Linked DNA regions of Pedosphaera parvula Ellin514. The protein of the gene in region 1 interacts with the protein of each later gene in a pairwise test. Links are inferred from orthologs where the notes say so. Each region holds a gene or a part of one and is shown on either strand. Other genes may lie near its edges. The genes, in order: dprA and recA.

Evidence for each region.
Region 2: the proteins of dprA (region 1) and recA interact in binary tests that used the Bacillus subtilis proteins (3 or more experiments, as listed by UniProt). The link is inferred for Pedosphaera parvula Ellin514 from one-to-one orthologs.

What each region holds. Positions count from the first base shown.
Region 1 is NZ_ABOX02000016.1:49,944-53,130, reverse strand. The notes cover bases 100-2,963. They hold dprA (DNA-processing protein DprA), read right to left. Parts: upstream 2,012-2,963; coding sequence 1,187-2,011; downstream 100-1,186. Other genes in these bases: CFLAV_RS14295 (recombinase family protein), read left to right, coding at 2,036-2,963; CFLAV_RS14305 (cysteine desulfurase-like protein), read left to right, coding at 100-1,183. Outside these bases: more of CFLAV_RS14305, read left to right, coding at 1-99; more of CFLAV_RS14295, read left to right, coding at 2,964-3,187. UniProt on the Bacillus subtilis protein: Protein that helps load RecA onto ssDNA during transformation. Binds cooperatively to circular ssDNA, is able to bridge different segments of DNA. Favors the loading of RecA onto SsbA- or SsbB-coated ssDNA and formation of RecA-DNA filaments.
Region 2 is NZ_ABOX02000009.1:82,138-85,455, reverse strand. What follows is about bases 324-3,318. They hold recA (recombinase RecA), read left to right. Parts: upstream 324-1,233; coding sequence 1,234-2,403; downstream 2,404-3,318. Other genes in these bases: infC (translation initiation factor IF-3), read left to right, coding at 2,669-3,318. In the rest of the region: CFLAV_RS09235 (hypothetical protein), read left to right, coding at 1-126. UniProt on the Bacillus subtilis protein: Multifunctional protein involved in homologous recombination, DNA repair and competence.

The DNA.
Region 1 (3,187 bases):
CCCGGCACTGACGCGCGAGCATAATGGAAAGCCAGTCGCCTATTTCGACGGGCCGGGTGGCACACAGGTCCCGCAGGACGTAGTGGAGGCCATGGTGGATTATCTCTATCACCACAATGCGAACACTCATTGGAATTTTCCCACCAGCACGGAAACCGACGCGGCACTTGCAAACGCGCGCGAAGCCTTCGCAGATTTCTTCAATGCCTCTCCGCGCGAAGTTGCCTTCGGCAATAACATGACCACCATCACCTTTCACGTTGCCCGCGGTTTGGGACGTGCGTGGGGGCCGGGCGATGAGATCGTCGTGACGGAACTGGATCATCAAGCCAACGTGGCTCCGTGGCGCGCTTTGGCGAAGGAGCGTGGTGTGACCATCCGCTCGGTGCCGTTCGATGTGAAGACCGGTGAACTGGTGTGGAGCGAGCTTGAGCGTGCAGTGACGTCGAAGACGCGCCTTGTGGCAATCGGGGCTGCCTCCAATGCGCTGGGAACCATTTCATCGGTTCGCAATGCTGCGCAGCTTGCTCATGCCAAAGGCGCGCTTTGCTTTGTGGATGCCGTCCATTTTGCGGCTCATCGTGTGATTGATGTGAAAGCCATGGAATGTGATTTCCTGGCCTGTTCCCCTTACAAATTTTATGGACCTCATGCCGGCGTGCTTTATGCGCGCGCCGAAGTGATGACTTGGCTGGATGTTCCCAAATTGGATCCGGCGTCCAATGAAATTCCCGAACGAATGGAAACCGGAACACAGAACCACGAGGCCATTGTTGGAGGCGGTGCAGCCGTGGAGTTTTTGGCGTCCCTGGCTTCAGGTGCGACGCGACGGGAGCGGCTTGTTCTGGCAATGTCAGAACTGCACGCGCGAGGCGATGCTCTATTTGCGCGGCTTTGGAGTGGGTTAAGTGAAATTAAAGGCGTGACCTGCTACGGACCACCTCCCGGACAGCCACGCACCCCGACCGTTTCATTCGTCGTTGCCGGGAAGCCTTCTGCAGAAGTGGCGCGAGCGTTGGCCCAGGATGGCGTGTTCGCTTCCAATGGGAATTTCTATGCCACCAATGTGCTCGAACGCCTCGGTCATACACGTGAAGGCTTGGTGCGAGCCGGATGTGCCTGCTACACTACCGAAGGCGAAGTGGATCGCTTGATTGCCGGTGTGCGTCGCATTGCCTCCTGATTATTAGGCATTCCGCAGAAACATCTTGCCCGGCAATTGGCGGATGAGGCGTTTCATTTCCAAGCCGAGGAGCGCTACGGACACGGCGGAACTGGGCAGGCCGGAGTGACGGATGATTTCGTCGATGTTCGATTCCTCGTTGCTGAGGGCATCATAAACTTTCTGTTCGTTCTCCGAAAGATTGAGTGCGGGCAGCACGCCGGTTTCACTCGCTCCGGGTGGACGATTTGTGGAGGGAAATAGATATTCGAATTCGCTGAGGATGTCTTCCGCCCCTTCGCAGAGCTTCGCGCCTTTCTTGATGAGTTCGTGACAGCCTTTGCTGCGCGGGGAATCGATGCGGCCGGGCACCGCGAAGACCTGCCGTCCGGCTTCCACCGCCATGTTGGCAGTGATGAGGGCACCACTGGTAAGGTTTGCCTCAACCACGACCGTGCCGAGAGTCATGCCGGCGACGATGCGATTGCGAATGGGAAACGTCTGCTTGTCTGCATTGCGGTTGAACGGAAATTGTGAAAGCACCGCGCCATTGGCAGCAATGCGTTCAAAAAGGTCTGCGTTTTCAGGTGGAAAAACCAGGTTGATGCCGGTGCCGAGCACAGCAATCGTGCGACCCTTCGCGCTGAGCGCCCCTTGATGCGCGGCGGTATCGATGCCGCGTGCGCCGCCGCTCACGACCGTCACGCCGATATAAGCGAGTTGATAAGCGAGCTTGCGTGCAATTTCGAGGCCGTAATGCGTGGTCAGGCGTGAGCCAACCAACGCGACGCCATTCTTGTCCTTGGTCGAGAGACGACCTTTTACATAGAGTACGTATTGTGTTCCAATATGTAAAAACGTATGATGCCCCCCATGAAAACGACGACAACGGTGGGACGAAAAGCAATCAGCTATATACGTTTCAGCTCATTGAAACAAGAGGAGGGGTTCTCCTTGGCTCGTCAATTGGAGGGCACGAAGGGATTCTGTAGCCGCCACAATCTTTTTTTGGATGAATCACTGACAGTAAAGGACCTTGGTCTTTCAGCCTTCAGAGGTAAGAATGCTGACAGTGGAAATCTTGGAGTTTTTCTAGCCGCAGTCCGTGAGAACAAAATTCCCAAAGGCACGGTGCTCGTAGTGGAGGCTTTGGACCGTCTAACTCGAAACAACATCGTGGAAGCCTCGCATCTGCTGACCGACATTCTACGACAAGGAATCGACGTTGGATTGGTGACGGAGGACAAAGTCTATTCCTACGATTATATAAATAAAAACCCGTTCGAGTTCATCGTCGCTACCACCTACCTTATCCGGGGTGGTGACGAGAGCCGGATGAAATCGGAACGCATCAAAGATGCTTGGTCACGCAAGAAACGGTGCATAGTGGAAACGAAGGAGGCTGTTAAAATTCCGGCCCCTTGTTGGTTGAAACGTGAAGGCCAGAAGTGGTCTGTGATTTCCAAGAAGGCCAAGGTGGTGAAAGAGATTTTCGCAGCCTACTTGAAGGAAAGCCTTGGGATTTGGAGATTGTCTCAAACCATGAACTCGCAAAAGGTGCCGGTGATTACGAATGGAGCTACGCCTGCATCAAAGTGGCATCGCATCACATTGCACCGAATCCTCACGGACAAAGCCGTGATTGGAACCTATACAAAGCTGGACGAGCCCGTTGAAAATTACTTTCCAGCCATCATTCCACAGAAGGACTTTTATGCTGTGCAAGCCAAGTTGCAGGAACGCCGTCATTATCGTGGCCGCCATTCGCTGAAAGATGTGTCGTTGCTCAAAGGTATTTGCAAGTGTGGAAAGTGTGGCTCCACGATGACTCGCATCACCCGCACACGCAAAATCAAAGGAGGGGGTTCCAAACTTTACCGGTATCTATACTGCCACAACTCAATTCTTGGCTTGTGTAAGCCCGCAACATCGGTGGACCTGAATGAACTCGAACGCATCTTTTTGCATTACATGTTCACAAGTGAGACGGCTCTCACATTTTTGAGTGAATGCAAAGCCGACGAC
Region 2 (3,318 bases), on another replicon or contig:
AACGAGGAGGCTCAACCAGTCGGCAGCAATAAAAAACGAGCGACATTTTTGGTGTTATTTGGAATTGGAGGGAGCGCGCTCCTGTTACTTCTCTACTCACTTTCGAGGAAGAAAGCTCAATTGTGAAAAACGACAGCACACGAGATGCCCTTCAAGTTTAGGTGCGATTCCATCTAATCGGCGCGGGCGTGCTTCGACGAAGCGGCGGTCGGTAGATGTCGGTGCGCGGCTTGATGAAAAAGGGATGGTGGAGTTTTGGACGGGAGAGGTGTGGAAGGCTGCGCCGAGGCCGTTGGCTGTTCGCTCCTGGCGGAGGTAGCTGTGAAGTGATTGGAGCGAGGATGGAGGATGGCGCAAGGAAACGCGGGAACTCAACAATTGATTATGTGCAGTTCAAAATATTCGTGTTGAACTCACGGGAGGGCGAGTGATTGGATCGCAGGCTGCGGCCGCGGATTGGCTCGATGGACCAAACAGTGTCACCGACGGGGCTAGAATTCCGGGGTCCTTCCGGACTGGCACCATTCCACACGGGCACCAGCCTCATTCCACCGGTTTATTGATTGCTGGCGCGGGGACTTGGATCGCGGGCCGTGTAAACGAATGGAGGCACATGGAGGATGAACGTCGAGGGCCGTGTCAGGGAAGCGCGCAACACTTCCCTACCGATTAATTGATTGCTGGCGCGTGTTTTTTTTATTTGCGGGTCGCGTGCGCGAGTGGAGGCAACTGAACTTCGAATGTGGGAAATCCGCCTCCTGTTGCTGGGCGGGTGCAGTTATTTTTGGAGATTTGGTGTAAGTGGTTGATAGTCAATGGAAGATAGTTTCAAGAGCTTGGAGGGGGTTGGACTGTGTATGTCCAACCCCCTCTGTCATATTGATGGTGTAATGATTTTCTGGCTGAGGGCTGAGGGAGGTGGGGAGATGATGGGCGGAATGGCTGGGTTGCTGAGAGGAAAATGAATCTGATTTTGGCATGGAAAAAAGGTCGTTTTGGCCGGAAGTTTATGGGTGTGAGAGATTGACTGGAAAGGGGTTTTGAAGAATGATTATGTTCTCCTTGAACGAGATATTTGAGTGTCTGAGGAGCGGGTGCATTCCCCAAGATTTTAGAATTTATTCGTGCCGGATGGCGGCTGGTGCGGACGTGGTTTGGAAGCAAATTAAACAGACAAGCGGCAGCTAACGGCACTTAACGGCAGTAAACGACGGTTAACAATTTTATTTTATTATGGCGACTAAAACTACTGAGAAGAGTGACAAGGTGGAAAAAACTGTGAAGGCGGCTTCGGAACGTTCTGCTGAAAAGCCGGACAAAGCGGAGCGCGTTGCGAAGGCGGACGGTGCTGAAGCAACAGCACGGGTAATTTCGCCGACGCGGCAACGCGATCTGGAAGCGGCGCTTTCAACAATCATCAAATCGTATGGCGAGGGCAGCATCATGCGGCTGGGTGAGGCGAACGCGCATCAAGCGATTGAGGTGATTCCGACAGGTGCGTTGGGATTGGATCTGGCGCTGGGTGTGGGTGGTTTGCCGCGGGGTCGCGTGGTGGAGATTTACGGACCGGAATCTTCGGGTAAGACGACGTTGATGTTGCACGTGATTGCGAATGCGCAAAAGATGGGCGGATTGGCAGCGTTCATCGACGCGGAGCATGCGTTGGACCCGGGTTACGCGAAGAAGCTGGGTGTGAACCTGGATGATTTGCTGGTGTCGCAACCGGACTGTGGTGAAGAGGCGTTGACGATTTGTGAGACATTGGCGCGGTCGAATGCGCTGGATGTAATCGTGATCGACTCGGTGGCGGCATTGGTGCCGAAGGCTGAGTTGGAAGGCGAGATGGGGATGGCGACGATGGGTATGCAGGCGCGTTTGATGAGCCAGGGCTTGCGGAAATTGACGGCGATTTTGAACAAGTCGAAGACGACGTGCGTTTTCACGAATCAATTGCGTGAAAAGGTGGGCGTGATGTTCGGCAATCCGGAAACGACGCCGGGCGGGAAGGCGCTGAAATTTTATGCGAGCGTGCGGTTGGATATTCGCCGCAAGGATACGCTGAAAGACGCGGCGGGGAATGCGATTGGCAACCATGTGAAGGTGAAAGTGGTGAAGAACAAGGTGGCGCCGCCGTTCTCAGAGACGGAGTTTGACATTATTTATAATCACGGCATCAACAAGGAAGGGAGCATTCTGGATGTGGGTATCGAGAATGGCGTGGTGGATAAGAAGGGTGCGTGGTTGCAGTTCGCGGGTGATTTGATCGGCCAGGGCAAGGAAGCGGCGCAGCGGGCGTTGGCGGAGAAGCCGGAGTTGGCGAAAAAGATCGTTGAGGCCATTATGGCGAAGCGCAGTGGCGTGACCACTGAGGCGGCCAAGCCGGAAGTTGCCAAGGCGGCTTAACCGTAAGGAAAAGAACGGGCACCATGGGGGAAGCTTTAACAGAAGGTTTGGAGATTGTTCGCAATCTCCAAACTTCTAGCGGCAGAACTGGAATTCCTGAGGGAGGCGGCACGGGGTTGATACCCCATCCTAAAAGTGATGATTATTTGCTTGCAGGTTTGAGGTTTAGACGCTTTATTACTGATGCTGAGTTCAGCCAGGCATGGAGCCTGTTTTTTAGATTGTTTACGAACTGCATGAATAAGTTTCAACCGGCGAGGGTGTCTTGAGCCGCCCGTTTCCTCCACGTCATTCTCCTCCTTCCGCGTCATTTGCCAGGGTTAACGGGAAAATCCGTGCCCGCGAAGTGCGAGTCATTGGAGTGGATGGTAAGCAACTTGGTATTTTATCCCTGTCCGACGCGTTGAACATGGCGCGGGCGAACACAGTGGATTTGGTGGAAATTGCCCCGAATGCGACACCACCTGTGTGCCGGTTGGTGGATTTCGGCAAGTTTCGTTATGAACAGGCCAAGAAGGATAAGGAATCCAAGAAGCACCAGCACGCTAATAAGGTTAAGGAAATTCAGCTTAGCCCGAAGATTGATCCGCATGATTTTGGTGTAAAATTGAACCATGCCGTGGACTTCCTCTGTGAAGACATGAAGGTAAAGGTGGTTCTGAAGTTTCGTGGTCGCGAGATGGCCCACACGGAATACGGCTTTCAGCTCATCAATAAGATGATCAAGGAGGTTACTCCCTATGGTCATCCTGATGCCAATCCCAAACTGATTGGCAAGGCGATTAACTTGATGTTGAGTCCCCTGCCCCGCAATAAACGGGCAAAGAATCCTCGGGAGCCGGAGGATCGCAAGGTTGCTGAGGACGAGCCAGACACTGACTCAGAGGAGATGGAAGAATCAGCACCCGAAGACAA